4 regions of the Shinella sp. GW835-FHT14H05 genome follow, and region 4 is predicted to be linked to each of the others. Evidence: riboswitches for the same ligand, from Rfam matches in the RefSeq annotation. Region 4 holds a riboswitch; each other region holds the start of a gene.
The links. Region 4 has a riboswitch for cobalamin ahead of fdhA (formaldehyde dehydrogenase, glutathione-independent). Riboswitches for the same ligand answer to the same signal wherever they lie in the genome.
Positions count from the first base shown of each region.

Region 1: another riboswitch for cobalamin. It lies ahead of AC1Q6Z_RS05995 (CbtB domain-containing protein); the one in region 4 lies ahead of fdhA (formaldehyde dehydrogenase, glutathione-independent).
Region 2: another riboswitch for cobalamin. It lies ahead of AC1Q6Z_RS21575 (aromatic ring-hydroxylating oxygenase subunit alpha); the one in region 4 lies ahead of fdhA (formaldehyde dehydrogenase, glutathione-independent).
Region 3: another riboswitch for cobalamin. It lies ahead of bluB (5,6-dimethylbenzimidazole synthase); the one in region 4 lies ahead of fdhA (formaldehyde dehydrogenase, glutathione-independent).

Region 1 covers NZ_JBXAFY010000001.1:1,218,139-1,225,759, forward strand. Annotated here, with positions in the region: gene AC1Q6Z_RS05990 (peptidoglycan-binding domain-containing protein) at 1-1,590, shown strand, start outside; cobalamin riboswitch at 1,662-2,030, shown strand; gene AC1Q6Z_RS05995 (CbtB domain-containing protein) at 2,078-2,254, shown strand; gene AC1Q6Z_RS06000 (CbtA family protein) at 2,267-3,055, shown strand; gene cobU (bifunctional adenosylcobinamide kinase/adenosylcobinamide-phosphate guanylyltransferase) at 3,057-3,581, shown strand; gene cobW (cobalamin biosynthesis protein CobW) at 3,585-4,634, shown strand; gene cobN (cobaltochelatase subunit CobN) at 4,890-7,621, shown strand, end outside.
Region 2 covers NZ_JBXAFY010000007.1:219,142-226,762, reverse strand. Annotated here, with positions in the region: gene AC1Q6Z_RS21600 (DUF1217 domain-containing protein) at 1-1,078, shown strand, start outside; gene AC1Q6Z_RS21595 (FAD-binding oxidoreductase) at 1,075-2,505, opposite strand; gene AC1Q6Z_RS21590 (L-threonylcarbamoyladenylate synthase) at 2,516-3,490, opposite strand; gene AC1Q6Z_RS21585 (GGDEF domain-containing protein) at 3,647-4,702, shown strand; gene AC1Q6Z_RS21580 (DUF6656 family protein) at 4,758-5,363, opposite strand; cobalamin riboswitch at 5,664-5,893, shown strand; gene AC1Q6Z_RS21575 (aromatic ring-hydroxylating oxygenase subunit alpha) at 6,002-7,246, shown strand; gene AC1Q6Z_RS21570 (FAD-binding oxidoreductase) at 7,248-7,621, shown strand, end outside.
Region 3 covers NZ_JBXAFY010000001.1:1,357,733-1,365,353, reverse strand. Annotated here, with positions in the region: gene AC1Q6Z_RS06700 (ABC-F family ATP-binding cassette domain-containing protein) at 1-665, opposite strand, end outside; gene AC1Q6Z_RS06695 (phytanoyl-CoA dioxygenase family protein) at 820-1,860, opposite strand; gene AC1Q6Z_RS06690 (DUF2865 domain-containing protein) at 2,156-3,259, shown strand; gene bluB (5,6-dimethylbenzimidazole synthase) at 3,252-3,944, opposite strand; cobalamin riboswitch at 3,990-4,211, opposite strand; gene AC1Q6Z_RS06680 (diguanylate cyclase domain-containing protein) at 4,273-5,784, opposite strand; gene AC1Q6Z_RS06675 (TolB family protein) at 5,915-6,742, opposite strand; gene AC1Q6Z_RS06670 (hypothetical protein) at 6,758-7,084, opposite strand; gene AC1Q6Z_RS06665 (NAD+ synthase) at 7,087-7,621, opposite strand, start outside.
Region 4 covers NZ_JBXAFY010000010.1:118,244-125,864, reverse strand. Annotated here, with positions in the region: gene AC1Q6Z_RS25325 (vitamin B12-dependent ribonucleotide reductase) at 1-2,072, shown strand, start outside; gene AC1Q6Z_RS25320 (histidine phosphatase family protein) at 2,173-2,754, shown strand; gene AC1Q6Z_RS25315 (DUF6925 family protein) at 2,758-3,837, opposite strand; gene fdhA (formaldehyde dehydrogenase, glutathione-independent) at 3,904-5,094, opposite strand; cobalamin riboswitch at 5,284-5,486, opposite strand; gene metE (5-methyltetrahydropteroyltriglutamate--homocysteine S-methyltransferase) at 5,576-7,621, opposite strand, start outside.

The DNA of each region.
Region 1 (7,621 bases), on a different contig from region 4:
GAGCAGGCGGCTGCGGAAAAGGCCAAGGCTGAGGAAGAGGCCCGGAAAACTGCGGAAGCCGAGAAGGCGAAGGCCGATGCGGAAGCCGCGCGCCTGAAGGCGGAGGCCGAGACGAAGAAGGCCGAAGAAGAAGCACAGAAGGCCGCCGAGGCCGAGAAAGCCAAGGCGGAGGCCGAAACGGCACGCCTGAAGGCCGAAGCCGAGGCCAAGAAGGCTGAAGAGGAAGCGCAGAAGGCTGCCGAAGCCGAAAAGGCCAAGGCTGCGGAAGAAGCCCGCCTGAAGGCGGAAGCCGAGGCGAAGAAGGCGGAAGAAGAAACCGCCGCCCGTGCGCTGGCCGCGGAAAAGGCCGCCGCCGAGGAGAAGGCAAAAGCGGAAGCCGCGGCCGCGGAAAAAGCCCGCACCGAAGAGGCCGCCCGCCTGAAGGCGGAAGCGGAACAGAAGGAAGCGGCTGCGCGCAAGCTGGCCGATGAACAGGCCGCCGAGGCCGAGCGCCTTAAGGCAGAGGCCCAGGCGGCTGCGGACAAAGCCAAGGCCGAAGAAACGGCGCGCCTGAAGGCCGAAGCCGAACGCCAGAAGGCCGAAGAGGCCGCGGCCGCGCAGAAGGCGCGGGCCGAAGAGGAAGCCGCCGCCCGTCGCGAGGCCGAAGCCAAGCGCATCGAGACCGAGAAGGCCGTCGCCGAAGAAAAGGCGCGCATCCAGGAAGAGGCCGCCGCCGCGCGCAAGCTTGCGGAAGAGAAGGCGGCTGAAGTGGAGAAACTGAAGGCCGAAGCGGCACGCGCTGCGGCGGATGCCGAGGCCAAGGCTGCGGAAGCCGCCCGCCTTGCCGAAGAGGCTGAAAAACGCGCCGAAGAGGCTGCTGAAGCCGCAAAGCAGGCGGACACCGAAAATACTGAAACCGAGGGGGCCGACACCGGCGAAGCCGCGACGGCCACCCGCGAAACCGAAACGCAGGACGCCGAGCGCAAGAACCGCGGCCTCGCCATCGAACGGGCCGACGACGCGAAGAAGCGCGAGGAGGAGATCTTCGAAAAGGCCGTGCTCGGCGGCACGCAGGAATCGTTCCAGGCCTATCTCGACGAATATCCGAATGGTCGTTTCGTCGGGGATGCCCGCGAACGGCTCGCAGCGCTGGCCGATACCAAGCGCGAGGAGGCGGTGACGCCGAAGCAGGAAACCGAGACGGCCATCATCGACACCGAGCGCCAGGCCATCGAGGAGCGGCCGATCGTCGATCCCCGCGAGGCCTACATGGACCGGTCGATTCGGGTGCAGGCACAGCGCTTCCTGAGCGCGCTCGGCTACAATACCTACGGCGTCGACGGCGTCTTCGGCCCGCGCACCCGCTCGGCGATCGCCGCCTGGCAGGGTTCCTCCGGCTATCGCGCCGATGGCTACCTGTCGCGTCCGCAATACCGCGCATTGCGGCAGGCCGCGCAATATGCCGAAGCCCGGCAGAACCGCCAGCGCCGCTACCAGCAGGACTACGACGTGCTCGAAGGCCCGGTCGATGGGTACTATGAAGAGCGCGAATACCGCGGCGACAGCTACTACAACGATGGCGGCGGTCTGGTGATCATTCCGGGCTATTGAGTGGGTGACGGCGGTTTCAGCACAGGCGATGCCGCTGCGGATCGATTGACTTGCGCGATGCGGAAGCATAATCATCCGGATTATTGGATGGTTCCCGGATCCGGAAACGGATCGGGGAGTAAATGGGAATGTGACGCGGCGGACCCAAATAGGGCGCTGCAATCACGGCCGACCCCGCGACTGTAGAGTGGCGAGGGACGTTCATCCGGAGGGCAGGATCTGGTGCGGGACGAAGCAATGGTGCTTCAGGCCGTGCCAGGGAGAACCCGCCGGAAAAGCCACTGGGTGGCATCGCGATAAGCCGGGGCCGGACGCCTCTTAGTCTACGAATCGTCCACCCTTTTGCGATGCGTCTACCCGGGAAGGTGAGAATGTTCCGCAGGCGTTGAAAAGCGCCGGACGCCGCGAGCCAGGAGACCTGCCAGCCGATGAGGGCATTTCGCCCGACCTGGGGAGGGGCTTCCCCAACGCCTGCACGGAGGTTGTCATGGCTGTTTCTTCAACGTCTTCTGTTACCCTTTCCGCAAACGACCGCCTTGTTGCCGGCGTTTTCGCGCTTCTGATCGGCGCTTTCCTGGTTTTCGGCGCGGGCCTCGCGAATTCGGCCGTGCTGCATGACACGGCGCACGACACCCGTCACTCCTACGGCTTTCCCTGCCACTAAGGAGTTTTTGACATGATCGTTCGTTATCTCCTGGCCGCCCTGGTGGCCGGGCTGTTCTCCGGCGTGCTGATGACAGCCGCCCAGGAGGCGCGAGTCGTGCCGCTCATTCTCCATGCGGAGGAATTCGAGGGCGGCGGCGAAACCGCGCCGGCCACCGAAGGCACCACGCCCGCTACCGATGGCGCCACGCAGACGCAGGAGCATTCTTCGCTCGGCGCCGTCCTTCTGGATGTGGCTTCGTCCTTCTCGCCGATCTCCGTCGCCTATGCCCATGAGGGCGAAGAGCACGAAGAGGGCGGTATCATGTTCGGCATGAGCCGGTTCTCCGGCACGCTGCTCGCAAACCTCGTGACCGGCTCGGGCTTTGCCCTGTTGCTCGCCGGCTTCAGCCTCGTTTCCGGCCATCCGATCACGGTGGCGAACGGTGCGCTGTGGGGGGCTGCCGGCTGGCTTGCCGTGCACATGCTGCCGGCCATCGGCCTGCCGCCGGAGCTTCCGGGCTTCCCGGCCGCCGATCTCGGCGATCGCCAAGTCTGGTGGGTTGCGACCATCGTGCTTTCCGCGGCAGGGCTCTACCTGCTCTTCCTCAAGGACGGCATCGTCGCCAAGATCGCCGGCATCGTGCTGATTGCGGCGCCGCAGGTCTACGGCGCGCCGCAGCCGGGCGACATTTCCAGCAATGTTCCGGCCGTTCTCGGTGCGGAGTTCGCCGTCGCGGCGCTCGCCACGACGCTGTTCTTCTGGATCGTGCTCGGCCTCTCGCTGGGTTTTGCCAACGAAAAGATCGCCAAGGCCGCCTGATATGGCACAGACATCGCCCGGAGCCGTCCTGGTTCTGGGCGGTGCGCGTTCCGGAAAATCCGCTTTTGCCGAAAGGCTGGTCGCCGAGACCGGCCTTTCGCGTCATTACATCGCCACCGGCCGGGCATGGGACGATGAGATGCGCCAGCGCATCGACAAACACCGCGAGGATCGCGGCGACGGCTGGCAAACCCATGAGGAGCCGCTTGCGCTCGCCACCCGCATCAGGGATGTGGCACGCCCGGACCGGGCGGTGCTCATCGATTGCCTTACGCTCTGGGTGACCAACCTGATGCTGGAGGAACGCGATATGGCCGCGGAATTTGCCGGCCTCGCGGAAGCGATCAAGGCGGCGCAGGGCCGGCTGGTCTTCGTCTCCAACGAGGTCGGCCTCGGCATCGTGCCGGAAAACCGCATGGCGCGTGAATTCCGCGACCATGCCGGGCGGCTGCATCAGCAGATCGCCGCCCTCGTGCCAGAAGTCTATTTCGTCGCGGCCGGATTGCCGCTGAAAATGAAGGGTTGAGTCATGCTGCAACAGAAAATCCCCGCCACCGTCATCACCGGCTTCCTCGGCGCGGGCAAGACGACGCTGATCCGCAACCTGCTCCAGAATGCCGGCGGCAAGCGCATCGCGCTCATCATCAACGAGTTCGGCGATCTCGGCGTCGATGGCGACGTGCTGAAGGGCTGCGGCGCGGAAGCCTGTAGCGAGGACGATATCATCGAGCTCACCAACGGCTGTATCTGCTGCACCGTCGCCGATGATTTCATCCCGACCATGTCGAAGCTGCTGGAACGCGAAAACCGCCCGGACCACATCGTCATCGAGACGTCCGGCCTGGCCCTTCCGCAGCCGCTCGTCGCCGCCTTCAACTGGCCTGAAATCAAGACGCAGGTGACGGTCGATGGCGTCATCACCGTGGTGGACAGCGCCGCCGTCGCCGCCGGCCGCTTTGCCGACGACCATGACAAGGTGGATGCGCTGCGCGTCGAGGACGACAACCTCGACCACGAGAGCCCGCTCGAAGAACTGTTCGAGGACCAGCTCACGGCTGCCGACCTCATCATTCTCAACAAGACGGACCTGATCGACGCCGCGGGCCTCAAGATCGTGCGCGACGAAGTCGCCTCGCGCACCGTCCGCAAGCCCACGATGATCGAGGCGAAGAACGGCGAAGTCGCCGCCGCCGTGCTGCTCGGCCTCGGTGTCGGCACGGAGGACGATATCGCCAACCGCAAGTCGCACCACGAGCTGGAGCACGAGAACGGCGAGGAGCACGACCATGACGAGTTCGACAGTTTTGTCGTGGAGCTCGGTGCCATCGCCGACCCGGCCGCCTTCATCGAGCGCCTCAAGGGCGTGATCGCCGAACACGACGTGCTGCGCCTCAAGGGTTTTGCAGACGTGCCCGGCAAGCCGCTGCGCCTGCTCGTCCAGGCCGTCGGCAGCCGCATCGACAGCTATTTCGAACGCGCCTGGACGCCGGGCGAAAACCGCGGCACCCGCTTCGTCGTCATCGGCCTGCACGACATGGACGAAGCAGCCGTGCGCGCGGCTATCGCTGCGGCGGTTTGATTTCGGCATGAGGATGCGGCAGTCCCTCTCTTCGGCGCTTCGGGCGCGGTTTGCCGCGCCGGTGGATCCTCGGGTCAAGCCCGAGGATGACGGTGGGGAGGGGAGGCTGTCGGTCTATCGAGGGGCTTGCTTTGGCAGGCGGCGGTTTTCTTGCGGGGTAATTTTAGGTGCTCCGCAGCTACCACACCCTCTGTCATCCTCGGGCTTGACCCGAGGATCCATCGGCACGGCACGCCGGCAATCGGGAGGCGCCGCATGCACCTCCTGCTAGCCCAGAAGGGAACGATCGCCGACGGCAAGGAGGCGATCGATCTCGGCCAGACGCCCGGCGACATCCTCTTCCTCTCCGCCGCCGACACCGAACTCGCCGCGATCGCCGCCGCCCATCGCGGACAGGATACGCAAACGCGGCTGCGCCTTGCCAGTCTCGCGACGCTCTCGCATCCGATGTCGGTCGATACCTATATCGAACGTACCGCGCGCCACGCCAAGCTCATCGTCATCCGCGCACTCGGCGGCGCCAGCTATTTTCGCTATGTGCTGGAAGCGCTGCTGGCGACGGCGGTGGCCAATGGCATCAAGCTCGTGGCACTGCCCGGCGACGATCGGCCGGACGAGGGCATCGTGCCGTTTAACTGCATCGATGACGCGGACCGCCAACATCTCTGGGCCTATCTGAACGAGGGCGGGGCGGACAATGCCGAACGCTTCCTCGCCTATGCCGATGCCCTGGTGTTTGGCGGTGAGAAGCCCGATGCCGCAACGCCGCTGGAAAAGGCCGGCATCTGGTGGCCGGGGCGGGGTGTCGTTGATATCGAGACATGGCGCGAGGCCTCCAAAGAAGTTGCGACCCCTGCAGGACTCGAACCCCCGACCGCCGCAATCTCCTTCTACCGAGCCTATGTCCAGAGCGGCGAGACACGCCCCGTCGAAATGCTGATCGAGGCGCTGGCGGCCGAGGGCGTGCGCGCCTTGCCGCTCTTCGTCTCCAGCCTCAAGGAACCGGCTTCCATCGAGACGGTGCGGGCGGCTTTTGCCGAAATCCAGCCGGAGGTCGTGCTGAACGCCACGAGCTTCGCCGTCTCCGCGCCGGGCGCCGGGCGCAAGCCGACGGTGCTCGACGAGACCGGCGCGCCGGTGCTGCAAGCCATTTTCTCCGGGTCGTCGCGGGCGGCCTGGGAGGCCTCGGGGCAGGGGCTGACCGCCCGCGATCTCGGCATGAACGTCTCGCTGCCGGAGGTGGATGGCCGCGTGCTCAGCCGCGCTGTCTCCTTCAAGGCGGCAGCGCAGTATGACGAGCGCGTCGAGACCAATATTGTCAGCCTCGATCCGGTGGAGGATCGCATCCGTTTTGTGGCACGGCTTGCCGCCGGCTGGGCGCGGCTGAGGCGTGCGAAACCGGCTGAGCGGCGCATCGCCATCGTCATGGCCAACTATCCCAACCGTGACGGCCGCCTCGGCAATGGCGTCGGCCTCGATACGCCCGCCGGCACGATGGAAGTGCTGCGCGCCATGACGGCGGACGGTTACGCGGTTGCCGACCTGCCGGCCGATGGCGACGCGCTGATCGCGCACCTGATGGCCGGACCGACCAATGCGGCAAGCGACGGCCGCGAGATCCGTGAAACGCTTTCGTTGAATCAATACAGGGCGTTCTTCGCTTCGCTTCCCGCGCAGATTCAAGCCGAGATGACGGAACGGTGGGGCCTGCCGGAAGACGATCCCTTCGTTACCGGCGATGTCTTCGCCCTGCCGCTTGCCCGCCTCGGCGAAACGCTGGTCGGCATCCAGCCGGCGCGCGGCTACAATATCGATCAGAAGGACACGTATCATTCGCCGGATCTCGTGCCGCCGCATGGCTACCTGGCCTTCTACGCGTTCCTGCGCCAGCACTATGGTGCACACGCCATCGTACACATGGGCAAACATGGCAATCTCGAATGGCTGCCGGGCAAGGCGCTGGCGCTGTCGGAAGGCTGCTATCCGGAAGCGGTGCTCGGTCCCGTGCCGCATCTCTATCCTTTCATCGTCAACGATCCGGGCGAGGGCACGCAGGCAAAGCGCCGCTCCGCCGCCGTCATCATCGACCACTTGACGCCGCCGCTGACCCGCGCCGAGACCTACGGCCCGCTGAAGGACCTGGAAGCGCTGGTCGACGAATATTACGAGGCATCGGGGGGCGACCCGCGGCGCATCAAGCTGCTGACGAAGCAGATCCTCGACCTCGTGCGCGACATCGGCCTCGACCGCGACGCTGGTATCGCCCGTTCGGACGGCGAAGAGGCCGCGCTGCAAAAGCTCGACGCCTATCTCTGCGACCTCAAGGAAATGCAGATCCGCGACGGCCTGCACGTCTTCGGCGTCTCGCCGACGGGACGCCTCCTCACCGACCTGACGGTGGCGCTCGCCCGCGTGCCGCGCGGCCTCGGCGAGGGCGGGGAGGCGAGCCTGCAGCGGGCGATTGCGGAGGATGCGTTTGCGATACCCCCCTCTGCCCTGCCGGGCATCTCCCCCTCAAGGGGGGAGATCGGCTGGAAGCCACGCCCTGTTTCTTCAGCACCGGCTGCATCTGCCGCCGCGTCTACGTCGGATGGGAAGGAGACCTCTCCTCCATCGATCTCCCCCCTTGAGGGGGAGATGCCCGGCAGGGCAGAGGGGGGTAACCCACGGCACGCCTTCGACCCGCTCGACTGCATCCCCTCCGACCCCTGGACCGGCACGCGGCCGGCGGTGCTTGCCGAGTTGTCCGACGCTCCATGGCGCAGCAAGGGCGATACTGTCGAGCGCATCGAATTGCTTGCCGCAAAACTCGTGGACGGCACGCTGGCCTGCCCGGAGAATTGGCACGCCACCCGCGCCGTGCTCGACACGATCGAAAGCACCATCGGCCCCGTCATCGCCGCCTGCGGTGCGGCGGAGATCACGGCGCTGATGCGGGGTCTCGATGGCCGCTTCATCGAGCCCGGCCCTTCCGGCGCGCCGACGCG
Region 2 (7,621 bases), on a different contig from region 4:
GGCGGACGAGCTTGCGGTCAACCGCTTCAAGAGCCAGATCGGCGCGGTCAAGACCGTGCAGGATTTCGTCGGCGAGGCGACGATCTACGACTTCGCGTTGAAAGCCTTCGGCCTCGATCCGGCCAAGGTGACGCCGCTGACGATCAAGAACGTGTTGAAAAGCGACCTCAACGATCCGAAGAGCTATGTGTACCAGCTGAAGGACGAGCGTTACGTCGAGCTCGCCAAGGCGTTCAATTTCGGGTCGGACGGCAACATCACCGTGCCGAAGCTGGCACAATCCGAGGCCGAGATCCTGGTGATGTCGCGCGCCTATGTGGTGGAGAAATCCCGTTTCGGAACGGAGGACGACCGCACGCTCGCCGAGGAAGAGGCGAAATATTACTCCGTGCAGATGCAGAAGGTGGAATCGGTCAAGGAATTCCTCGCCGACCCGCGCCTCGTCGCCTTCGTGCTGACGGCCAACGGCATCGATCCGGAAAGCGTCGATGCCGAGTTCATGGCAAAGATCTTCACCTCCGACCTCGACGACCCGAAGAGCTTCGTCAACCAGCAGGCGGATCGCGACTACCGCAAGCTCGTCGCCTCATTCAACTTCAATGCCGAGGGCCTGGTCGAGCGTCCGGACGACGCGCAGATCCAGTCGCGTCGCGGCATCTACGAGACGCTCGACAGCTATGTGCGCCAGAAGCTGGAAGAGGAGGCCGGCAACGACAATGCCGGCGTGCGCCTGGCGCTCTATTTCGAGCGCAAGGCGGAAACCATCTCCAGCCCCTACGACCTGCTCGCCGACGACGCGCTGTTCGAGGTCTTCAAGACGATCTACCAGCTTCCGGATGAAATCGGCAGCGCCGATATCGACGCCCAGGCCAGCATGATCGAGCGCTATCTGGAGCTTGAGGACCTGCAGGACCCGGAAAAGGTCTCCAAGATGATCGTCAAGTTCGCCGTGCTCTACGACCTGGACAACCAGACCACCGTCGACCCGGCGCTCTCCGTGCTGAACGGCACCGGCTCCGCCGGCATCAGCGCCGACCTGATGATGTCGCTGGCACAACTGCGCACCGGCGGCTCCTAAACTTTGACGACTTTGCCGGGATTCATGATGCCGGCGGGGTCGAAAGATCGTTTCACCCGGCGCATCAGGTCCATCTCGATCGGCTCGCGCACTGCGGCCAGTTCATCCCGCTTCAATTGGCCGATGCCGTGTTCGGCGGAAATCGAGCCGTTGTAGCTGAGCACGATGCCGTGCACGAGGTGGTTTATCCCGCTCCAGCGGTCGAGGAACGCCTGCTTGTCGGCGCCGACTGGCTGCGAGATGTTGTAGTGAATGTTGCCGTCGCCCATATGGCCGAAGGAGCAGATGCGCGCGCCCGGAATGGCCGCCATCACCGCCGCGTCGGCCTCAGCCATGAAGGCCGGAATGGCCGAGACCGGCACGGAGACGTCGTGCTTGATCGAGCCGCCCTCGGGCTTTTGCGCCGGCGACATGTTTTCGCGCATGTGCCAGAGCGCCCGGCGCTGCTCCTCGCTCGACGCGATCACCGCATCCTCCACCAGCCCCGCCTCGATGCCTTCGGCCAGCAGCGCTTCCATCATGCGCGTCGCGGTTTCCGCGGCATCCGAGGTCGAGATGTCGACCAGCACATACCAGTCGTGCGGGCTGGCGAGCGGATCGCGCACGCCGGGAATATGGCGGGTGGTGAACTCGACGCCGAGACGCGGCATCAACTCGAAGCCGGTAAGGGCATGGCCGCAGCGGCTGGAGGCGCGTTCGAAGAGCGTGAGCGCGTCCGCGACGGATTTCACCCCGGCAAAGGCGACCTCATGGCCGAGCGGCCTCGGAAAGAGCTTGAGAACCGCCCCTGTGATGACGCCGAGCGTGCCTTCCGCGCCGATGAAGAGATCGCGCAGGTCGTAACCCGTATTGTCCTTCTTGAGGCGGCGCAGCCCGTTCCAGATTTCGCCGGTCGGCAGCACGACTTCCAGCCCGAGGCAGAGCTGGCGCATGTTGCCATAGGCGAGCACCGCGGTGCCGCCGGCATTGGTGGAAAGGTTGCCGCCGATCTGGCAGGAGCCTTCCGAGCCGAGCGACAGCGGGAAGAGCCGGTCGACCGCCTCGGCCGCCTTCTGGATCTCCGCCAGCACGGCGCCGCCATCGGCGACGATGACATTGCCGACCGGGTCGACATCGCGGATGCGGTTGAGGCGCGACAGCGACAGCACGACATCGGCTTCACCTTCGCGCGGCGCAGCACCCCCGACATGGCCGGTATTGCCGCCCTGCGGCACAATCGCCGTGCGCGTCTCGCTCGCGAGCGCCAGGATGGCGGAAACCTCGGCCACCGAACCGGGCCGCAGCACCAGCGGCGACGTGCCGTGGTAGAGCCCGCGGCTTTCAATGAGATAAGGCGCGATATCCCGGTCCTCGACGAGCGCATAGGCCGGGCCGGTGATGGCGGCGAAGCGAGCGATGAGATCGGGGGAAAGCTTTGCCTGGACCATCGTGTTTCCTTTATCCGCGGGGCGCGGCGGCGCGCTGCAAACGATCGTTGATCGCCTCGCCGAGGCCGGTCGAGGGGATCGGCGAAAAGGCGATGGCGGCAGCACCCGTCGCATCCGCCTGTTTCATATAGCCGAAGAGATTGGCGGCCGCCTCCGCGAGATCGCCGCCCGGGCTCAGATCCAGCACGAGCGCCGCGTCGGCCTCGCCCGGCAGCGGCGTGCCGCCGAAGCGGATCAGCACCTCGCCCGGCCGCACCTCGCGGGCATCGAGTCGCACGGGTGCATCGGGCGCATAATGCGAGGCGAGCATGCCCGGCGCCTCGATCGTCGCGCCAGCCTTGTCGTTGCGCAGCACAGTGCGGCCGGTGACGCGTTCGACTTCGGCGGCATCGAGCCCGCCGGGGCGGAGCAGCCGGATCGTCTCGCCCTCGACCTTGAGGATGGTGGATTCCAGCCCCACGACGGCAGGCCCCGCATCCAGCACCAGCTCCAGCTTCGCGCCAAAATCCTCGGCGACATGGCGGGCGGTGGTTGGGCTGATGCGGCCGGATGTGTTGGCGCTCGGGGCCGCCAGCGGCCGGCCGAAGGCGGCGAGCAGCCGGCTTGAAAAACCCGTCGGTACACGGATGCCGACCGTGTCCAGCCCGGCGCGGGCAAGCGGATGGATGGCGCTGTCCGACCGGATCGGCAGCACGAGCGTCAGCGGGCCGGGCCAGAAGGCCTCGGCGATCTGCCGCGAGAGGGGATCGAAGACCGCATGCCGTTCCGCCATGGTTAGGTCGGCCATGTGGCAGATCAGCGGATTGAAGCGCGGCCGGCCCTTCATTTCATAGATGCGGGTGATGGCCAGCGGATTGGTGGCGTCGGCGGCGAGGCCATAGACCGTCTCGGTGGGAATGGCGACGGGCACGCCGCGGCCGAGCACCTCGCACGCCCGGGCAAGTGCTGCCTCCGGTTCCGTCCGCGTATCCACGATATCTGCCATCTCGCCCTTCCGTCGCTCCCGGCCTCCTTTAGCGTTCTTTGCCGGGAAATGCCAAGGGCCGGCCGTTTGCCTAAAATGCGAGCGACCCGATTAGAGCGACCGAAAGCGGGGGCTGTTACGAAGGTGTGAAAAGTCCCGCACACAGGTCCCGCATTGATGGCTCACAAGAAATCCTCGACGACCGATATCGCGCTCCGCGTCGCAACGGCCATGAAGCAGATGGGCATCGATGGCCTGCCGCGCAATTACGAGCTGGTCTACGAGGCCTATGCCGGTGCCAACCCGGATCTGGTGCGCGATTTCATCGCTCTCGGCAAATACAAGACGCAAGCTGCTTTGGACGAGCTCGGGCGCAAATACCTGCCGCACCAGCACGAGGCGAGCGTGCTGCAACGCTCCGCCGGCGCGATCAGCAGCGAGATGGGCAATTTCATGGAGCTGCTCAGCCAGGAGCGCTCGTCGCTGTCCGACTACGGCCGCCTGATCGGCGAGGCCTCGCAGGTCATCCGCAGCGCGGCGGGCGAGGGCGCGCTCGGCTCGTCGCTCGAAGCCCTGCAACGGGCGACCGAGCTGCGTGTCACCCACACGGCGGAAATGGCGGAAAAGGTCGCCGCGCAATCGGCCGTCATGGACAGCATCCAGAAGGAGATGGCGGAGTTCGAGGCGATGAAATTCGTCGATCCGCCGACCAAGCTCGGCAACCGCCGCGCCTTCAACAAGGCGCTCGCCCGCATCTATTCCAATCCGGACCTGCCGATGCTCTGCGGCGTCGCGGTCGCGGAGGTCGATGCCGACCGCCGCTTCTCACCCGCGCAGATCGAAGCCCTGTCGGAGCACCTCGTGAGCTTCTACGGCGGGCTGATCCGTCAGGTCTTCCCGGCCGGCGAGCTTGCCGTGCGCATCGATGGCCTGCGCTTCGGCTTCCTGTTCCACACCGCCGACGAAAGCGAAGTGACGCGGCTGATCGACCTGCTGCGCGCCGCCTTCCAGACGATGGCGCTGCGCGATCCGCGCACCGGCCGCAACCTCGGCCACCTGACGCTTTCGGCCGGTGTCTGCATGTCGGACCGCGCCGACAGCGCGCTCGACCTCTCGTCGGCCTGCGAACGGGCGCTTGCGGAGGCAAAGGGAGCGGGCGGGGATCTCGTGATCGTCTATGGCCGCGGCGACGAAGTGCCGGCGGGCAAGGAATGGCTGCTGTATAGAGCCTAAAGCATGTCGCGCAAAAGTGTGCAGCGGTTTTGCGATAACGACATGCGTTCTAGCTTCAAATGGCGCGGATGATCTTGCGGAGCGCCTCGTCGCGGGCGCCGAGCAGCAGCACGTTCTTCATGGCGAGGGCGGGATCGTCCGTGCGAAAAATCACGCCGTTGCCGCGCACCTTGCGGTCGATCCGCAAGCGGCCTTCCTCGTCGCCGGGCACGATGGCGACGGCGAAATACATGCGGCCCGGCTTCTGCGAAATGCCGGCGAAGAACTGCTCCTCGTCACCGATGTCGGCAAAGAAGTTCGCCATGTAGAAGGCCCATTGCACGCTCTCGAATTCGGCAAAGCGCGAATTGGCGACGGTGATGTGGCAATAGCCGAGATGCGGCGTGCGGGCGAGCGTGCGGTGGAAGATCAGTTTGGGAAATTGGATCGAGCGGTGGAAACCGTTGATGCGGTCATGCGTGACCGTGCCCGCCCGTTCGAGCTTGCGCCCCGTGCGTTCTGCGACCTCCTGGTAGGTGAGGTAACGCTTCTCGCTCGGCAGCCAGTCGAGGTTGCGATCGATGCGGCCGGTGCGCAGGAATTCCGTGTGCACGGCGGATTTGGGCGGGTTCGCGCGCTTGTAGGCGACGGCGTCGTAATATCGGAACTTCGTCTGCTGCACGTGGCGAGCACCCCATCCTAGCGCCTTGATCGGGGAGAAGTTTATGCAAACGACGTTAAACAATTCTTTCCGGTCCGCTCCCCATTCCTCGCAGGCAAGTGCTATGGGTCGCAATATGACAAGAGCATGATCGTGGGCTGCAAACTGCCGAGGGGATGGGCATTTTGCCGCAAAGCTAGGCATATCACCCTGACATATATGCAGAAATCTCGGCGTCCCGCTTTTTAACCACGCGAAAATCCTGTCGCCAAATCATGATGGCATGTCGTTTTTCGACATGTCGCGCGACGATTCTTGCGGTTAGATAAGCTCACTCAAGGTGCCACGCTCCTGAAAAGAGTTTGGAGAATTGGGAAGCCGGTTAAAATCCGGCGCTGCCCCCGCAACGGTGTTGGAGCAAGACGCGGCATACGTCACTGGACGGGAGGTCTGGGAAGGCGCCGCGACGGTTCGAAGAGGAATGACCCGACAAGGTCATGCCCCGCAGAACGCTCCTCAGCCCGGAAACCAGCCTGGAGAAACGATCGTGACTGGCTGCGGCGGGCGGCTGGGAAGCGTGCATTCCGTGCGGTTCGCTGCCCGGATGCCGTCTTCTTCCGTGCGCCTCAGCCCCCATTTAGATTATCCGAGGATCCGGCATGGACATTCGCAGCGACGTGCTCCGCAAGCTCAAGAACCGGCGCGATGGCTACAGCCTCGAGCAGGCCTTCTACATCGACCCCGACCATTACAAGCTCGACATGGAGACGATCTGGTATCGCGACTGGCTGTTCATCGGCCATGATTGCGAAATCCCCAAGGCCGGCAATTATTTCACCGTCCAGGTCGGCGATTATCCCGTCGTCATCACGCGCGACCGCAAGGGCACGGTGCGCGCGCTGCACAATTCCTGTCGCCACCGCGGCTCGCGCGTCTGCAACCAGCAGAAGGGAACGTCGGCAAAGCTCGTCTGTCCCTATCACCAGTGGACCTATGAACTTGATGGCTCGCTGCTCTTCGCCCGCCACATGGCGGAGGATTTCGACAAGACGCAGCATAGCCTGAAGCCGATCCACTGCGAGACGGTCGGCGGCTACATCTTCATCTGCCTGGCCGATCAGGCGCCGGATTTCACCGCCTTCCGCAATCTGGTCGAGCCCTATCTCGCGCGCCATCGCCTCGGCGAAACCAAGGTCGCCTTCGAAAGCACGATCATCGAAAAGGGCAACTGGAAGCTCGTCTGGGAAAACAACCGCGAGTGCTACCACTGCGCCGCCAATCATCCGGAACTCTGCCGCACCTATCCGGAAGCCCCCAGCGCCACCGGCGTGCAGGGCGCCAAGGACGATCCGGTCATCGCCGAGCATTGGGCGAAGTGCGAGGCGGCCGGCCTGCCGAGCGAGTTCCGCATGTCGCCGACGGGCCAGTTCCGCGCCGCGCGCATGCCGCTCATCCAGGACGCCGAGAGCTACACCATGTCCGGCGCGCGCGCCGTCCAGCGCCCGCTGTCGAGCGACGTGCTGGAAAGCCATATCGGCACGCTGCTGCTCTTCCACTATCCGACGACGTGGAACCATGTGCTGGCCGACCACGCCATCACCTTCCGTGTCATCCCGCTTGGCCCTGAGCTGACGCAGGTCACCACCAAGTGGCTCGTCAACAAGGATGCGGTGGAAGGCATCGACTATCGTCTCGACGAGCTCACCCATGTCTGGACCGAGACCAATGACCAGGACCGCCGGATCGTCGAGGAAAACGCCTTCGGCATCCGCTCGCCCGCCTACCAGCCCGGCCCCTATTCGCCGGAGGACGAAGGCGGCGTCATGCAGTTCGTCGAATGGTATGCCAACTTCATGATCGAACGGCTCGACGGCGCCAAAAAGCCGCTCTCGCGGGTGGCCTGACATGACGGTCGCGAGCCATTTCCACCATTTCGACGAACTCCATCCGTGGAACGATCGCCAGCACCTCCTGGAATGCATCGCCGTCACGGCGGAGACGACGGATGTGATGACCTTCACCTTCCGCTCGGATCGCGACAACTGGTTCCGCTACCTGCCGGGCCAGTTCGTCACGCTGGAACTGCCGGTGTCGCCGGACGATCCGGTGATGCGCACTTATACGCTGTCCTCGACGCCCTCGCGCCCCTTCGCCGTCTCCGTGACGGTGAAGGTGCAGAAGAATTCGATCGGCACGCGCTGGATGTTCGACAACCTGCGCCCCGGCGTGAAGCTCAAGGCCTTCGGCCCGCTCGGCGACTTTTCCTTCGTGCGCTATCC
Region 3 (7,621 bases), on a different contig from region 4:
TAGGCGCTCCAGTTGCCGCCATAGCGGGTGGCGCCAAGCGTGGTGAGTTCGACGATGGCATCCATGGTTTCGAGCAGCTCGCGGTCGTGGCTGACGACGATCGCGCCGGCCCGCCAGCCGGCCAGCATGTCGATCACTGCCCGGCGCCCATCGCGGTCGAGATTGTTCGTCGGTTCGTCGAGCAGCAGGAAATCCGGCTCCGCGAAGATAAGCGCGGCAAGTGCCGCCCGTGTGCGCTGCCCGCCGGAAAGCGATGCGAGCGGCGTGTCCGGCGCCGCCTCCAGCCCAACACGCGCCAGCGCCGCGCTGAGCCGCGCCTCCAGCGTCCAGTCGGCGTCGGCGAGTTCATGCGCCTCAGCCTCGCCACACTCGGCACGGGCGAGCAGGACGAGCGCATCGACCACGCCGAACAGGCTGGCGATGGTCTCGTCGGCAAAGACCTGCACGCTCTGGCGCAACAGGCCGAGCGTGCCATCGACGGTGACGGTGCCGGCCTGTGGCACCAGATCGCCGGTGACGAGTTTCAGCAGCGTCGTCTTGCCGACGCCGTTTCGGCCGATGAGGCCGGCGCGCTCGGCGCCGAAGGTCAGGTCGAGATCGGAAAGGAGGGTGTGGCCGTCAGGCGTGGACCAGGTGATTTTGGAAAGCGTGATGGAATGCGGCATGGATGGAAAATTCCCCGAGGACAAAACGACGTCGATTTGTGGTCGGGTTGAAATCCATGGTGCACCATCCGGTCGGCATTGACGATGCCGGACATTTAGGGCCGGACCGGCCGCCTTGCAAGGGCAGCACGGCCGATCCGGCAATTCGTGAGGGTCAGGCCGAAGGCTGCTTCAGCCGCTTCGACCATTCGTCGGCCTTGCCCTTGCCGGCATCCTTCCAGGGCGAGCCCTTGAGGCCGAGCTTGGCGCGAAAACCCATCGCATTGATGATCAGCCGGTTCATGCCGGACGCGATGAAGGGCAGCGAGGCGATGTGCAGGCCGGTGAACGGCAGGAACGGATTGCGGCGCAACGACCCGTAGATCTCGATGCGGGTCGTCGTCTTGTAGCTCGGGCTGCGGGCATGGAAACCATGCGTATCGGCGACGATCAGCGTGTTCGCCTTGACCGTCATCTTGACCGGCTGGACGTAACCCAGCGCCGAAAGCTCGTCCGGCATGATGCGCAACGAGCCGCGGGCAGAATATTTGTTCTCGATCGAATCGGCGTTCTCGCTGATGCGGCGCTCCCAGGCGAGGCGCTGCGGCGTCATCTCGTGCGAGCCCGGAACGTAGGAGAACGGGCCGTCCTCCTCGCCGACATCGCGCAGGAACAGCCAGGCCTTGGCGGTCGGTTGGAACGTGTCGCTGTGCAGCGCGGTCTGCGGGTCCGTCGAGCCCTGCGTGATGACCGACGGCAGCGCCATCACGATCTGCACGACGAGCAAAGGCTGGCCGTCATGCGAGGAGACATAGCGCAGCAGATTGGTGACGCGCGGATCGTTGCGCGCGGCCTTGAAGCCCGGCAGGCTTTCCAAATCGCTGTCGTCGATGATGGCGCGGCGGGTGACGGTCTCGCCCTGCAGCATGTCGTAGCGCTCAAAATCACGCTCCGCGATCTCGCGCGTCACCGCGGCAAAAACCTCGGGCGACAGAAAGTCTTCGATCTTCACGAAGCCGTTTTCGGCATATTGCCGGCGATATTCCGGGGCGACGAGCTTTTCCAGCTTGGTGCGGCGCCAGGCGGCCATGCGCATGGCGAGCGAGACGCGCTTCTCGTGCAATCCCTTGCGGTTCAGCCACTTGCTGCCGATGACGGGATTGTCGGCGAAGGATTTTGCGCCGGATGCGAGCTGGAGCGCGTAGAAAGGGCTCAACAAAACTGACGAAATCCGCATGTTCACCTGCCTGTGAAGGGCCGGTCTTCCGCCGAACGGCGGCTGCGCGGCGACGGGCGCATAACCGGCTGTTGTATGTGCGCAGAGTGCTACACCAAGCCCCGGACGAGATCAATTGCGGGCAGCCGGCAAAAAGATGAATACGCAACTCATATTTTCCGCCGCGCATTAATCACAAATGCGGGAGCACGTTGCGCTTCCCTTCATGCAGCCTATGATAGGATATGCTTATGCGGCCGGATCGCGGCCCCGACAGTTTCACAGGATCGAAGATTTGAAAGGTTTGACCCGCCTTCTGTTTGCCGTTGCGACCGGCTTGCCGCTCCTGCTTTCGGGCGGCTCGGCGGCAGCGGCGGTGTGCGAGCAGATCCAGGCGGAGCTTGCGAACCTGCCCAAGGTGGTCGTCGATACGGCGAGCGCGCGCAAATATGCCGGTGCCATCGCCCGCCAGAACATCCAGCTGCGCAAGGCCAAGAGCGACCAGCGCCGGCTCGGCTGCTCGGGCGGCAGCATCATCGTCGTCGGCGGCGCCAATGCGGCGGCCTGCGACACGCTCTCGACGGTCATCGGCAAGATGGAGCGCAATCTCGACATCCTCGACAAGAAACGCCGCGAATTCGCCGGCGGCACCTCGTCGCAGGGCAAGCGCACCCGCCTGACCGCGCTGCTCGCAAGCAACGGCTGCAATGACGAGGCGAAGATGGTGCCGATCGCGGCGACCGAAACGCTGCGCACGCTCGATGAAAAACGCACGCTCCCTCTCGGCACCACGCCGGAGGGCAGCGAGCGTCTGCAATTGCGCTCGCTCGGCGGTGGTTCCGGCCATGGCAACCTGCGCACCGTCTGCGTGCGCACCTGCGACGGCGGCTTCTTCCCGATCTCGTCGGGCGCAACCCCGCTCGATTTCCGCCGCGACCAGCAGGTCTGCGCGATGATGTGCCCCGAGACGCAGACCGAACTGTTCTACCAGTCGATGACGAGCGGCCAGGAGACGGACCAGATGACCTCTACGGTCACCGGCCGGCCCTATTACGAAATGCCGAACGCCTTCTCCTACCGCACGCGCGACCTCTCCAAGCCCGGCGCCTGCGGCTGCAATCTCTCGGCCTATTACCAGGAGATGATCAAGCGCGAGAAGGCGCTGAAGGGCAGCGAGACTGCGAGCACCGGCAGGGATAGCGACGAGCAAGGCGGCTCGATCACCACCATCCACACGCTGCCGAAGAAGGACGAGACGCCGGCCAAGCTGCCGGTGAAGGTCGAGGAACGCGACTACGACCCGGCGAAGAGCAAGGTGCGCACGGTCGGCCCGGTCTTCCTGCCGGCCAACGAATCCGCCATCGATCTCGGCCGCCCGGCCGATGCCGGCGTCAACTAACGCCCGCGTCCGGCCAGCGCTCCTCGAACACCAGGTCCTCCAGCGGCAGACGCTGCCGCCAGCCCTTTACCGCAAGCTCCGGCTCGGCATAGAGGCGGTCGACCAGGCCGACGCAGAGCCAGGCGACGATCTCGACATGGTCCGGAATGCCGAGGATGTTTCGGATGTCGGCGTCATGGAAGATGCTGACCCAGCCCACGCCCACCCCTTCCGCCCGCGCCGCAAGCCAGAGGTTCTGCACGGCGCAGACCGTGGAATAGACATCCATGCGTGGATTGTGCGTGCGCCCCAGAACCACGGTGCCGCCGCGCGTCGGATCGCAGGTGACGCAGATCGACAGTGGCGCCTTGAGGATGCCTTCGAGTTTCAGCGCGCGATATTGCGTCTGGCGGTCGCCGTCGAACATCGCAGCCGCCTCGGCATTGGCCTTCAGGAAGGCGGCATGCACCGCGCGCCGGGTCGCCTCGCTGCGCACCAGCAGAAAATTCCACGGCTGCATGAAGCCGACCGAGGGCGCGCTGTGGGCGGCGTGCAGCAGGCGGCCTACAAGATCGTCCGGCAAGGGATCGGACAGGAACTGGTCGCGCACGTCGCGGCGCGTTTCGATGGCATGGTAGACGGCGGCCTTGTCCTCGCTGGAAAAGGCGCCCGCCCCGACCAGAGGATCGCACGGTTCGGCTCGCATCGTCATCTCCCCAACAATGCGCAAAACCTTCCGCCGTCCGCGCGGTTCGGTCTATCTTGCCAGGCCGGTCTTCTGACTTCGGGTCACACGGCCCGCACCTGCCTTCCCGGTTGAACAACCAGTGGCAAAAGCCTGAATCGATTCAAGCTTTTACGGCGCGAACCATCCCCGTCACAGCGCTGGGCACGTTCCGGACTTGAGGCTCTCACCCGCACCGGATTCCCGATTCTCCTGCAAAACGCAGGCACCTGACGGGAACGATATGCGCATGGCTTGGCGGCGCGATCAAGCCTGCCCGCGCCGCGCACCGGCCTGTCAGCGCCCTATATCAGGCCGCGCGCGCCTCGCCGGCCTCGATGATTATCTCCTGGCCGACATGATCCGCATGGACGGCGCGGTTTCGGCCGGCGTTCTTGGCGGCGTAGAGCGCGGCATCCGCCATCACCATCACGTCATGCACGGAGCCGCCGTGCTGCGGGAACTGCGCGATGCCGGCGCTGCCGCCGATGACGAGCAACTGGCCGTCATAAGCAATCGGCACCTGCGTATCGCGCACGAGGCTACCGGCAAGCTCCAGCAGCGCCTCATGGCTCCGCTCGCCGGTGAGGAGCACGGAGAATTCATCGCCGCCGAGACGGGCGACGCAGCCCTGCTTGCCGATGCGATCGGAAAAACGCCGGGCGACGGCCTGCAGCACCGCGTCACCAGCCGCGTGGCCATGCCGGTCGTTAACCGCTTTGAACTTGTCGAGGTCGAGCGCGAGGATTGCGAAGGGCTTGGTCTCGCCCTTGCGGATGGCGCGGCGCACCTCCTCGTCGAAGCCGCTGCGGTTCTTCAGCCCCGTCAGCGTGTCATGCCGCGCGAGGAAGGCGTTTTTCGCCTCGCTGCGCTGGAGCGCCTTGATGAGGGCGGAAAAGCGCAGCGTGACGAAGAGCATGACGCCGGCGAAGACCAGCACGAACATCGCGATCTGCGGCAGCGCCGAGCGCCAGACGAAGGAGCCCGGCATATTCGGCCGCCAGGAGGCGACCATGGGATTGTAGGCATCGGCGCCGACCGGCGTCATTACCAGCCCCGGCTCCTGCGTCACGATGGGGGTAAAGCCGAGATCGTGCACGCCGAGTCGTCGCTCGGTGTTCGCCAGCATCTTTTTCGAGACCGGCTTGACGGTGATGAGCAGTGTCGGCTCCAGCCGGTGGGCCGGGATATAGAGCGACTTCGGAACGACGGCCTGCACGACGACGATGCTCATGACGCGGTCGATGAGGCGCATGCCGGTGACATGGATTTCCGGCAGCGCCGGCGTCAGAAGGTCGGGATCCTCCTTGGCGCGCGCCACCTGCCAGCCGCCGCGATCCGGCGAGAGCGCCTCGCGATATTTGCGCTCGGCCTTGTGGGTGAGATCGCTCACCCAATGCAGCTTTTCGCGCGCCTTGCTCTCGGAAACCTTTTCCCCGCGATAAACGCCGAGCACCTTTTCGCCGTCCGGCGAAGCGAAGATCATCCAGGAGAAACCGAAGTCGGACCACATCCAGTCACGCAGCTGGTCCCGCACGAAGGCGTCGCCCGGCATGCCGTCTGCAAGCTCGTTGAAGCTCTTGTCCCAAAAGGAAAGCTGGCTCTGGTACTGTACGACCTGGTCGATCTGGTGGCCGAACTCGTTGCGCACCAGCGTGCGCTCGGTCTCGGCGACAAAACTGTCGGCCCGCTCGATCGCGTAGTCGAGCACGAGGTAATTGGCGGCGCCGAACAGCAGCACGATCATCACGGCCGCCGTCCGGATCACCAAACCAACACCGCGTCGCCGTGTCGCGCGGCTTTCTTCCGCTTTGCTCGTCATCTCTGCCCCTGCCTGTCCCCCGCCCGGTTTTCCGGACATTGTTGAACAAAGGCTACAGGCAAGACGGCAAAAATCGCTTAAGCGGGCTGGTGAGCAAAAACTTAACTTGCGCTCACCGGATATCGGGAGATCAGGCGGCCGGCGCGTAGCGCACGAAGGCGAATTTTTCGCCGTCCGGCGCCCAGTTCGGCACGTTCATCGTGCCCTGCCCGCCGAAAAGCTCGAAAAGGACGCGCGCATTGCCGCCATCCATGTCCATCAGGCGCAGGCGCACGCTAAGATCGCGCGGATGGTCGAAGACATCGCCATCATAGGAAAGCACCAGCAAGTGCCGGCCATCGGGCGAAGGATGCGGGAACCAGTCGCCATAGGGGCTGTCGGTGATGCGCGTCGGCTCGCTGCCATCCGGCCGCACCCGCCAGATCTGCATCCGGCCGGTGCGGCTGGAGTTGAAATAGATCCAGTCACCATCCGCCGAATAATCCGGCCCGTCATTGCGCCCCTCGCCAAATGTCAGCCGACGCTCCTCGCCGCCGGCGACCGGGATCGTGTAGATATCGAAGAGATCGCCGCGAATGCCGCAATAGGCGAATGTCGCCCCATCCGGCGACCAGCCATGCCAGTAAGACGGCAGGTTCGGCGTCACCAGCCGCGGCGTACCGCCTTCCGCTGGCAGCACATAGATCGCCGACTTGCCGAACTCCACCTTGTCGCTGATCGCCAGCAACGTACCGTCGGGCGAAAGCCCGTGGTCATTGTTGCAGAGCGTCGCAAAGCCGGTGTCGATCTGCACCGGTTCGCCGCCATCCAGCGAAAGGCGATAGAGCAACCCGTCGCCATTGATCACCAGTAAACGCCCATCCCGCGAAAAATTCGGCGCCTCGACAAGCCGCTCCGTCTGCCAGACGATTCGTGTCTCGCCGGTGACGATATCGTGGATCTCGACGGAACTGCGCATGGGCTTCCCTTGTCGTTATTGTCGCTCATCCAACGCCGGCAAAAGCTTGCGGCAGATCGATTGCATCAGCACGACATTGCTCTGGTCCCGCCAGGTCGAAACGAAACCCCAGACCAACAACAAAAGGATGCAGGTGAAGGCCACACCGACGATGACGAGGCTGCCGGTCGCAAGGCCGTAGATTCCGAACACCGCCGGTGTTGCGAAATAGGCGACCTGCGCCGAAACCTGCCGGCCGGCCGACATGTCGCTCAGCGACCACAACCGGATGAGCCTGATCTCTTCGGTCGTGAAATCCGGGCGGCTTTCGTCGCCGCCCGGCTCGCTGGAGCGCGCCTCCATGCTCAGCCCCGATCCCGAAACCGGTTGGTGATCGGGTAGCGGCGGTCGCGGCCGAAGTTCTTCTTGGTGATCTTCACGCCGGGCGCCGACTGGCGGCGCTTGTATTCGGCGATGTAGAGCAGGTGCTCGATGCGATGCACCGTCGCCACGTCGTGGCCGCGCGAAACGATCTCCTCAGTGCTCATCTCCTTTTCGACGAGGCATTCGAGGATGTCGTCGAGCACGGGATAGGGCGGCAGCGAATCCTGGTCGGTCTGGTTGGGGCGCAGTTCGGCGGACGGCGCCTTGTCGATGATGTTCTTCGGGATCACCTCGCCCGTCGGGCCGAGCGCACCCGGCGGCGTATGTTCGTTGCGCCAGCGCGACAGCGCGTAGACCTGCATCTTGTAAAGGTCCTTGATGGGATTGAAGCCACCGTTCATGTCACCGTAGAGCGTGGCGTAACCGACCGACATTTCCGACTTGTTGCCGGTGGTGACGACCATCGAGCCGAACTTGTTGGAGACGGCCATGAGGATCGTGCCGCGCGTGCGGCTC
Region 4 (7,621 bases):
CCTATGCGACCTCCGCCGAAATGGCGAGCGAACTCGGTCCGTTCCCGAACTTCACACCGAACCGCGACAACATGCTGCGCGTCATGCGCAACCATCGCCGGGCCGCCTACGGCGAAACCACCGGTTACGAGCAGCTCTCGGTCAACCCGGTCGCTCTCATCCATGGCGATTGCCCGGACCAGACCCTCGTCATCCACGCCAAGGCTGCCTGGGACAAGGCCGTGGCACTCGGCGAGAAGCACGGCTACCGCAACGCCCAAACGACTGTCATCGCGCCGACCGGCACGATCGGCCTCGTCATGGACTGCGACACGACCGGCATCGAGCCCGATTTCGCGCTGGTGAAGTTCAAGAAGCTCGCCGGCGGCGGCTACTTCAAGATCATCAACCGCGCCGTTCCGGAAGCGCTGCGCACGCTCGGCTATTCCGAAAGCCAGATCGCCGAGATCGAGGCCTATGCGGTCGGCCACGGCAACCTGAACCAGGCGCCGGCCGTCAACCCCGGCTCGCTGAAGGCCAAGGGCTTCACCGACGAGAAGATCGAGGCGGTCAGCGCCGGCCTGAAGGCAGCCTTCGACATCAAGTTCGCCTTCAACCAGTGGACGCTCGGCGCCGACTTCCTGAAGGAGACGCTGAAGGTTTCCGACGAGCAGCTCTCCGACATGTCCTTCAACCTGCTGGAGCATATCGGCTTCTCGAAGAAGGACATCGAAGCCGCCAACATCCACGTTTGCGGTGCGATGACGCTGGAAGGCGCGCCGTTCCTGAAGAACGAGCACCTCGCCGTCTTCGATTGCGCCAATCCCTGCGGCAAGATCGGCAAGCGCTACCTCTCGGTCGAAAGCCACATCCGCATGATGGCGGCCGCCCAGCCGTTCATCTCGGGCGCTATCTCCAAGACGATCAACATGCCGAACGAGGCGACCGTCGAGGATTGCAAGAACGCCTACATGCTCTCGTGGAAGCTCGCGCTGAAGGCGAACGCCCTCTACCGCGACGGTTCCAAGCTGTCGCAGCCGCTCAACTCCTCGCTGATCGAGGACGAGGACGACGAGGATGATGCCGTCGAGGCCCTGATCGCAGCACCCGCTGCCGCCCAGGCCGTCACCGTCACGGAAAAGATCGTCGAGCGGATTGTCGAGCGCCTGATCCGCGACCGCGAAAAGCTGCCGAACCGCCGCCAGGGCTACACCCAGAAGGCCGTCGTCGGCGGGCACAAGGTGTATCTGCGCACCGGCGAATTCGGCGATGGCCGCCTCGGCGAGATATTCATCGACATGCACAAGGAAGGGGCCGCCTTCCGCGCGATGATGAATAACTTCGCCATCGCCATCTCGCTGGGTCTCCAGTATGGCGTGCCGCTCGAAGAATATGTGGAGGCCTTCACCTTCACCAAGTTCGAGCCGGCCGGCATGGTGCAGGGCAATGACGCGATCAAGAACGCCACGTCGATCCTCGACTACGTGTTCCGCGAACTCGCCGTCTCCTATCTCGGCCGCCACGACCTCGCCCATGTCGACACCTCGGACTTCTCCAACACCGCGCTCGGCAAGGGTATCCAGGAAGGCAAGACCAACCTGATCTCCACCGGCTGGACCCGCGGCCACAAGCCGACGCTCGTCCAGGGCGGCCAGGGCGGCGAGCGCGCGCTCGGCGAACCGAAGGGTGCGGCAACCGCAGCGCCCGCCAAGGCATCCTCCGGCAGCAACGTTACCTCGTTTGCCGGCAATGCCGCGCGCAAGCTGGAGCCGGCCGTCGCCATCTCCACCTCCGAAATCGTCGCCTTCAAGCGCGATTACGAGGAGCGTGCCGCGGAAGTCGCGGACGAAGTCGCCGAGGAGGCCACGGACGGCGCAGTCGAGAGCGTCACCGCCCTCTTCTCCGACAAGGCCGCCGCCGAAGCCGCCAGCGCCAAGGCCGACGCCAAGAAGCTCGAAGCCGAACGCCGCATGCGCTCGATCGCCCAGGGCTACACCGGCAACATGTGCTCCGAGTGCCAGAACTTCACGATGGTGCGCAACGGCACCTGCGAGAAGTGCGACACCTGCGGCGCCACGAGCGGCTGCAGCTGATTACAGCACCCCATGACATTTCCTTCCGGGCAGGCAACTGCCCGGAAGGGGTTTTCGGAACAAAGTAGAAACACACGACGACAGGGAAGCCGAGCAAGACGTGAGCGGAAAAACATCCCGCATCCGGGCGACCCGCCTGACGCTGCTCAGCCGTGGCGCGACCGCGTCCAATCAGCAGCCGCGTTTTTCCTCCAACGAGCCGCTCCTTGCCAAAGAGCTTGAACGCGCAACACGGCTCGCGCGTGACATTCCCGCCTTCGAAGACGTGTTGCATGCCCCCGAGACCAGCGCGGCCGAGACGGCCGCGGCCTTCTCATCGAAGCCGACGCTTTGTGAGGCGCTTCGGGATGTCGACTATGGGCGCTGGAACGGGTTGGCGGTTGCCGATGTCGCAGCCGACGATCTCCAGCACTGGATGGCGGATCCGTCGGCGGCGCCGCATGGCGGTGAAAGCTTCGAGCAGGTGCGCGAGCGCGTGGCCGCCTGGCTGGATGGCCTGCATGGGACGGGGGGACGCCGGTTGGCCGTCACGCATGGCATCGTGCTGAAGATCGTTCTCGCGCATGTTCTCGGCGCGCCGCTGACGTCGATCTGGCGCGTCGATGTCGAGCCGCTCGGGTCGCTTTCGCTGACGAGCGATGGCCGGCGCTGGGCCTTGCGGCATTTCGGGTCGGCGGCGTAGCCGTCAGCCCGCTGCGGCCAGGGTCGCGGGATTCTGCCATTCGGCGGCGGCGTGGCCCGGTATATCCGCGTCCGTTTCGGCTCCGTCCGAGACACGGTCCAGAACCTCCCGCCATTGCGACACCAGGCCAAGATAGGTGCGGCTTCCGAACCGTTCGGCGAGCCGATATTGCTGGCGCAGCGTTATGCGCACCGTCGCGCGGCTGAAGCGGTCGGATTGGGCGGGGAAGTGATCGGGTTCCATCCGCCTTGCCAATGCGTCCAGCACCGCCTTGCGCAGGAGCGGCAGGTCCGGGCGGGCGAAGCGCTCGAAGAGCGCCTGGAACCGGGCATGGGCGTCGATGTCGAATTTCAGGTCGCGGCCGAGCGTATCCATCACGGGATTGGCCGGATGGAGATAACCGAGCGGTACGTGATATTTCGGGATCGGCGTGTTGGCCGAATGGGTGCGGCCCGACCGCAGCAGATGCGGCAGCAGGTGCGTGTGCGGCCCGGCGGGCGAGACGCCGCCGGTCTCCGGCCCGCCGATCTTCTGAAAAACCTCGATGCGGCCGATCCGGGTCAGCGCCACCCGATGGGGATGGGCCGCCATGAGGGCGGCGCTCACCGGATTGCCGGGCTCGAAGAGGCTGCGCCCCGCATGGGCGCGCAGGAGGGCGATCAGGTCCGTGTCCGCCGTGCGGATGCAGAAGTCGCATTGTGGCAGCGCCAGCCCGATATCGAACAGCACCGCCTTCCGGTCGGCGGGACGCACCGCCTCCGCGTCGGCCCCAAGCTCCGTCAGGACCTTGCGCCCCTCCATCGCCGAATCCCTTTCGGGCAGGCAGAGCGCCACGCCGTGGCTCCAGCGCTGCGGCTTCGCGCTGAGCGTCTCATAGGCGACCGGAACGACCTGATCGACCATGTCGGCGTTCAGCCGCATGGCGCCGCGCGATGTCGCGCGCACGAACATCGTCGGCGCGTCGGCCTCCAGATATTCGCCCCAATCCTGGTGGAACTCGGCGACCGCCCCGAAGGAGCCCATGCTCCACCCTGCCCTCGCATCGACGAGGTGGTCTATCAAGACATCCCGGAGATCCGCCATGATCGTTTCATCCTTCATCCGTGATTTGCGTGCGCCGGCGGAAACCTCCGCCGGCGCACCCGGCCGTCAGGCGGCCTTCAACAGGTCCCCATGCGGGTCGAGCACGAATTTCGTGGCCGCTCCCTGGTCGAAACTCTCGTAGCCCTGCACCGCATCGTCGAGCGCGATGATCTTCGCGTTGACGATGTCGGCGATCGGCAGCCGGTCGTGCAGGATTGCCTGCATGAGCTGCCGGTTGTACTTCAGCACCGGCGTCTGGCCCGTGTGGAAGGACTGCGCCTTCGCCCAGCCGAGGCCGAAGCGCAGCGACAGGCTACCGACCTTTGCAGCACTATCGACCGCGCCGGGGTCCTCGGTGACATAGAGGCCGGGAATGCCGATGGAGCCGGCTGCCCGCGTGATCTCCATCATCTGATTCAGCACGATGGCCGGCTGCTCGCCGCCCGCATGGCCGCGCGCCTCGAAGCCCACGGCATCGATGGCGCTGTCGACCTCGTCGGTGCCGACCACGTCGGCGATCATGTCGCCCAGCCGGTCGCTCTTGGAAAGGTCGATCGGCTCGAAGCCGACCCTTGCGGCATGCGCCAGGCGATCCTTGTTGAAATCACCGATCATCACGACCGCAGCACCGAGGATGCGCGCGGAGGCGGCCGCGGCCAAGCCGACCGGGCCGGCGCCGGCCACATAGACCGTGGAGCCGACGCCGACGCCCGCGCGCACCGCACCGTGGAAGCCCGTCGGCAGGATATCGGACAGCATGGTGAGGTCGCGGATCTTCGCCATCGCCTTGTCGCGGTCGGGGAATTTCAGGAGGTTGAAATCCGCATAAGGGATGGTGACGTAACGCGCCTGGCCGCCGATCCAGCCGCCCATGTCGACATAGCCATAGGCGCCGCCGGCGCGCGACGGGTTCACCGTCAGGCAGACGCCGGTATCCTGCGACTTGCAGCAGCGGCAGCGCCCGCAGGCGACATTGAACGGCACGGACACGATATCGCCGACCTGCAGCATCTCGACGTCGATGCCCTTCTCGATGACCTCGCCGGTGATCTCGTGGCCCAGCACGAGGCCGGGCATGGCCGTGGTGCGGCCGCGCACCATGTGCTGGTCGGAGCCGCAGATATTGGTGGAAATCACCTTGAGTATCACGCCGTGCTCGATGCGCCGGCCATCCGGCGCCTCCAGCTTGGGGTCGTCGATGTCGCGCACTTCCACCTTGCCGGGGCGCATGTAGACGACGCCTCTGTTCCTGCTCATATCCGTCTCCTCCTCAGTTGAACGCCTTTCCGGCCCGCTACTGCGCGGGCAGGATTTGCTCAGAACGCCGGCGCGCATCGCCAATGGGCGAATGCGGACCGTGTCTTTCGACGAAAGGATGGAAAAGAGGAGGAACAGGGCGGCCCGAACGAGACGCCTATTCGCCTCTCGATCGCCCACCGCAATCGGTCGAGTCTTGGGTTCAAGGCTGGTTTCCGGGCTCCAGAACCGTCCTTCCGGACACTCTCGGCGCCTTCCCAGCCTGCTTGGCCAGTGGCATTTGCCGAGATTTTGGTTCCGCTACCGTTGCGGGGGCAGCGCCGGTTTTAGACCGGCTTCCCAATTATCCATCCCGACAAAGCCGGGATGGCACCCTGAACAGGCCCAACAAACCACGCGCGGGACGAAATGACCTTCGGGAATACGACATCCTCGATAGAAGCAACGACACGGCCCGGCCTTGCGGCCGGGCCACGCGTTGTTACTGCGCCGCCCGTCGCAGTTCGGAGGCGGCTGCCACCATATTGACGAGGGCGGGCCTGACCTCCTCCCATTTGCGGGTCTTCAGGCCGCAATCGGGATTGATCCAGATCTGGCGATCCTGAAGGCGCTCGCGGGCGAGCGACAGGAGATCGGTCATCTCTTTCACCTCCGGCACCCGCGGCGAGTGGATGTCGTAGACGCCTGGGCCGATCTCGTTCGGATACTCAAAGTTCCGGAAGGCATCGAGCAGTTCCATCTTCGAGCGCGACGTCTCGATGGAAATGACGTCGGCATCCATAGCAGCGATCGCGGAGATGATGTCGTTGAACTCCGAATAGCACATGTGGGTATGGATCTGGGTACCATCCGCCACGCCGCTTGCGCAAAGGCGGAAGCATTCGACGGCCCAGTCGAGATAATGCTGCCAGTCCTTGTGGCGGAGCGGCAGGCCTTCGCGAAGCGCCGCTTCATCGATCTGGATCAGCTTCGCGCCGGCCTTTTCTAGATCGACGACCTCGTCGCGGATGGCGAGCGCGATCTGCCGGCATGTCGCGCTGCGGGCGATGTCGTCGCGCACGAAGGACCAGTTGAGGATCGTCACCGGGCCGGTCAGCATGCCCTTCACCGGCTTGTCGGTGAGGGACTGCGAATATTGCCACCAGCGCACCGTCATCGGGTTCGGCCGCGAGACGTCGCCGAAGATGATCGGCGGGCGGACGTAGCGCGAGCCGTAGCTCTGCACCCAGGCATGCTGCGTGAAGGCGAAGCCGGACAATTGCTCGCCGAAATACTGCACCATGTCGTTGCGCTCGAATTCGCCGTGCACGAGCACGTCGAGGCCGATCTCCTCCTGCCAGCGGATGGCGGTTTCCGTTTCCTTCTGCAGGAAGGCTTCGTAGTCCGCATAGCTCAGGGTGCCCTTGGCATGGGCGGAGCGTGCCTTGCGCACGTCGCTCGTCTGCGGGAACGAGCCGATCGTCGTCGTCGGGAACAGCGGCAACCTGATCGCCGCCGACTGGATCCGGCGGCGCGTTTCGAAGGCGCTCGCGCGCGTCTTCATGCCCACGTCGATGCCGGCAATGCGGCCCTGCACCAGCGGGTCGGTCACCTTCGGCGAAGCGGCGCGGGCGGCGATGGCCTGCGAGGCGTCATCCAGGGCTTGCCGGACGGCATCCCTGCCCTGTGCCAGGCCCTTGCCGAGCGTCGCAAGCTCGCCAAGCTTCTGCGTCGCGAAGGCAAGCCAGGTCTTGAGGTCGGCGTCGAGCGCCGTTTCGAGATCGAGGTCGATCGGCACATGCAGCAGTGAGCACGAGGCGGCGATTTCGACCGCACCGGCGCCGCGGGCGGACACGACCGGGGCCAGCCGGTGGAGGATGGACGCGAGGTCCGCCCGCCAGATGTTGCGCCCGTCGATCACGCCGAGCGAGAGAACCTGGTCCGCACGCACGGCCTGCACGACCGCGTCGAGCTGTTCCGGCGCACGCGCCAGATCCACATGAAGGCCGGCGACCGGCAGGGCGGCGACTGCGGAAAGATTGTCCGCCAGCGCGCCAAAATAGGTCGTCAGCATCAGCTTCAGGCCGGGCGCCGCCCTGGCGAAGCCTTCATAGGCGAGTTTGAAGGCATGGCGCTCGCCCTCGGTAAGGTCGAGCGCGAGGATCGGCTCATCGACCTGAACCCAGTCCGCGCCCGCCTCGCCCAGACGGCGGAACAGCTCCTCGTAGACCGGCAGCAGCTTCGCCAGTAGGTCGAGCGGCTTGAAGGTGGACGGCCGCGCCTTCGCGAGCTTCAGGAAGGTCACCGGGCCAAGCACGACCGGGCGCGTATGGATGCCGAGCGCCTTGGCCTCCAGGAAGTGGGCGACCGGCTTCTGCGTGGTGAGGCGGAAGACCTGATCCTCGGAGACCTCCGGCACCATGTAGTGGTAGTTCGTATCGAACCATTTGGTCATTTCCAGCGCGGGAACGCCGTGGCCGTGATGGGCATGGCCGCAATCGGCAGGACCATCACCCTGGCTGCCGCGCGCCATGGCGAAATACAGCGA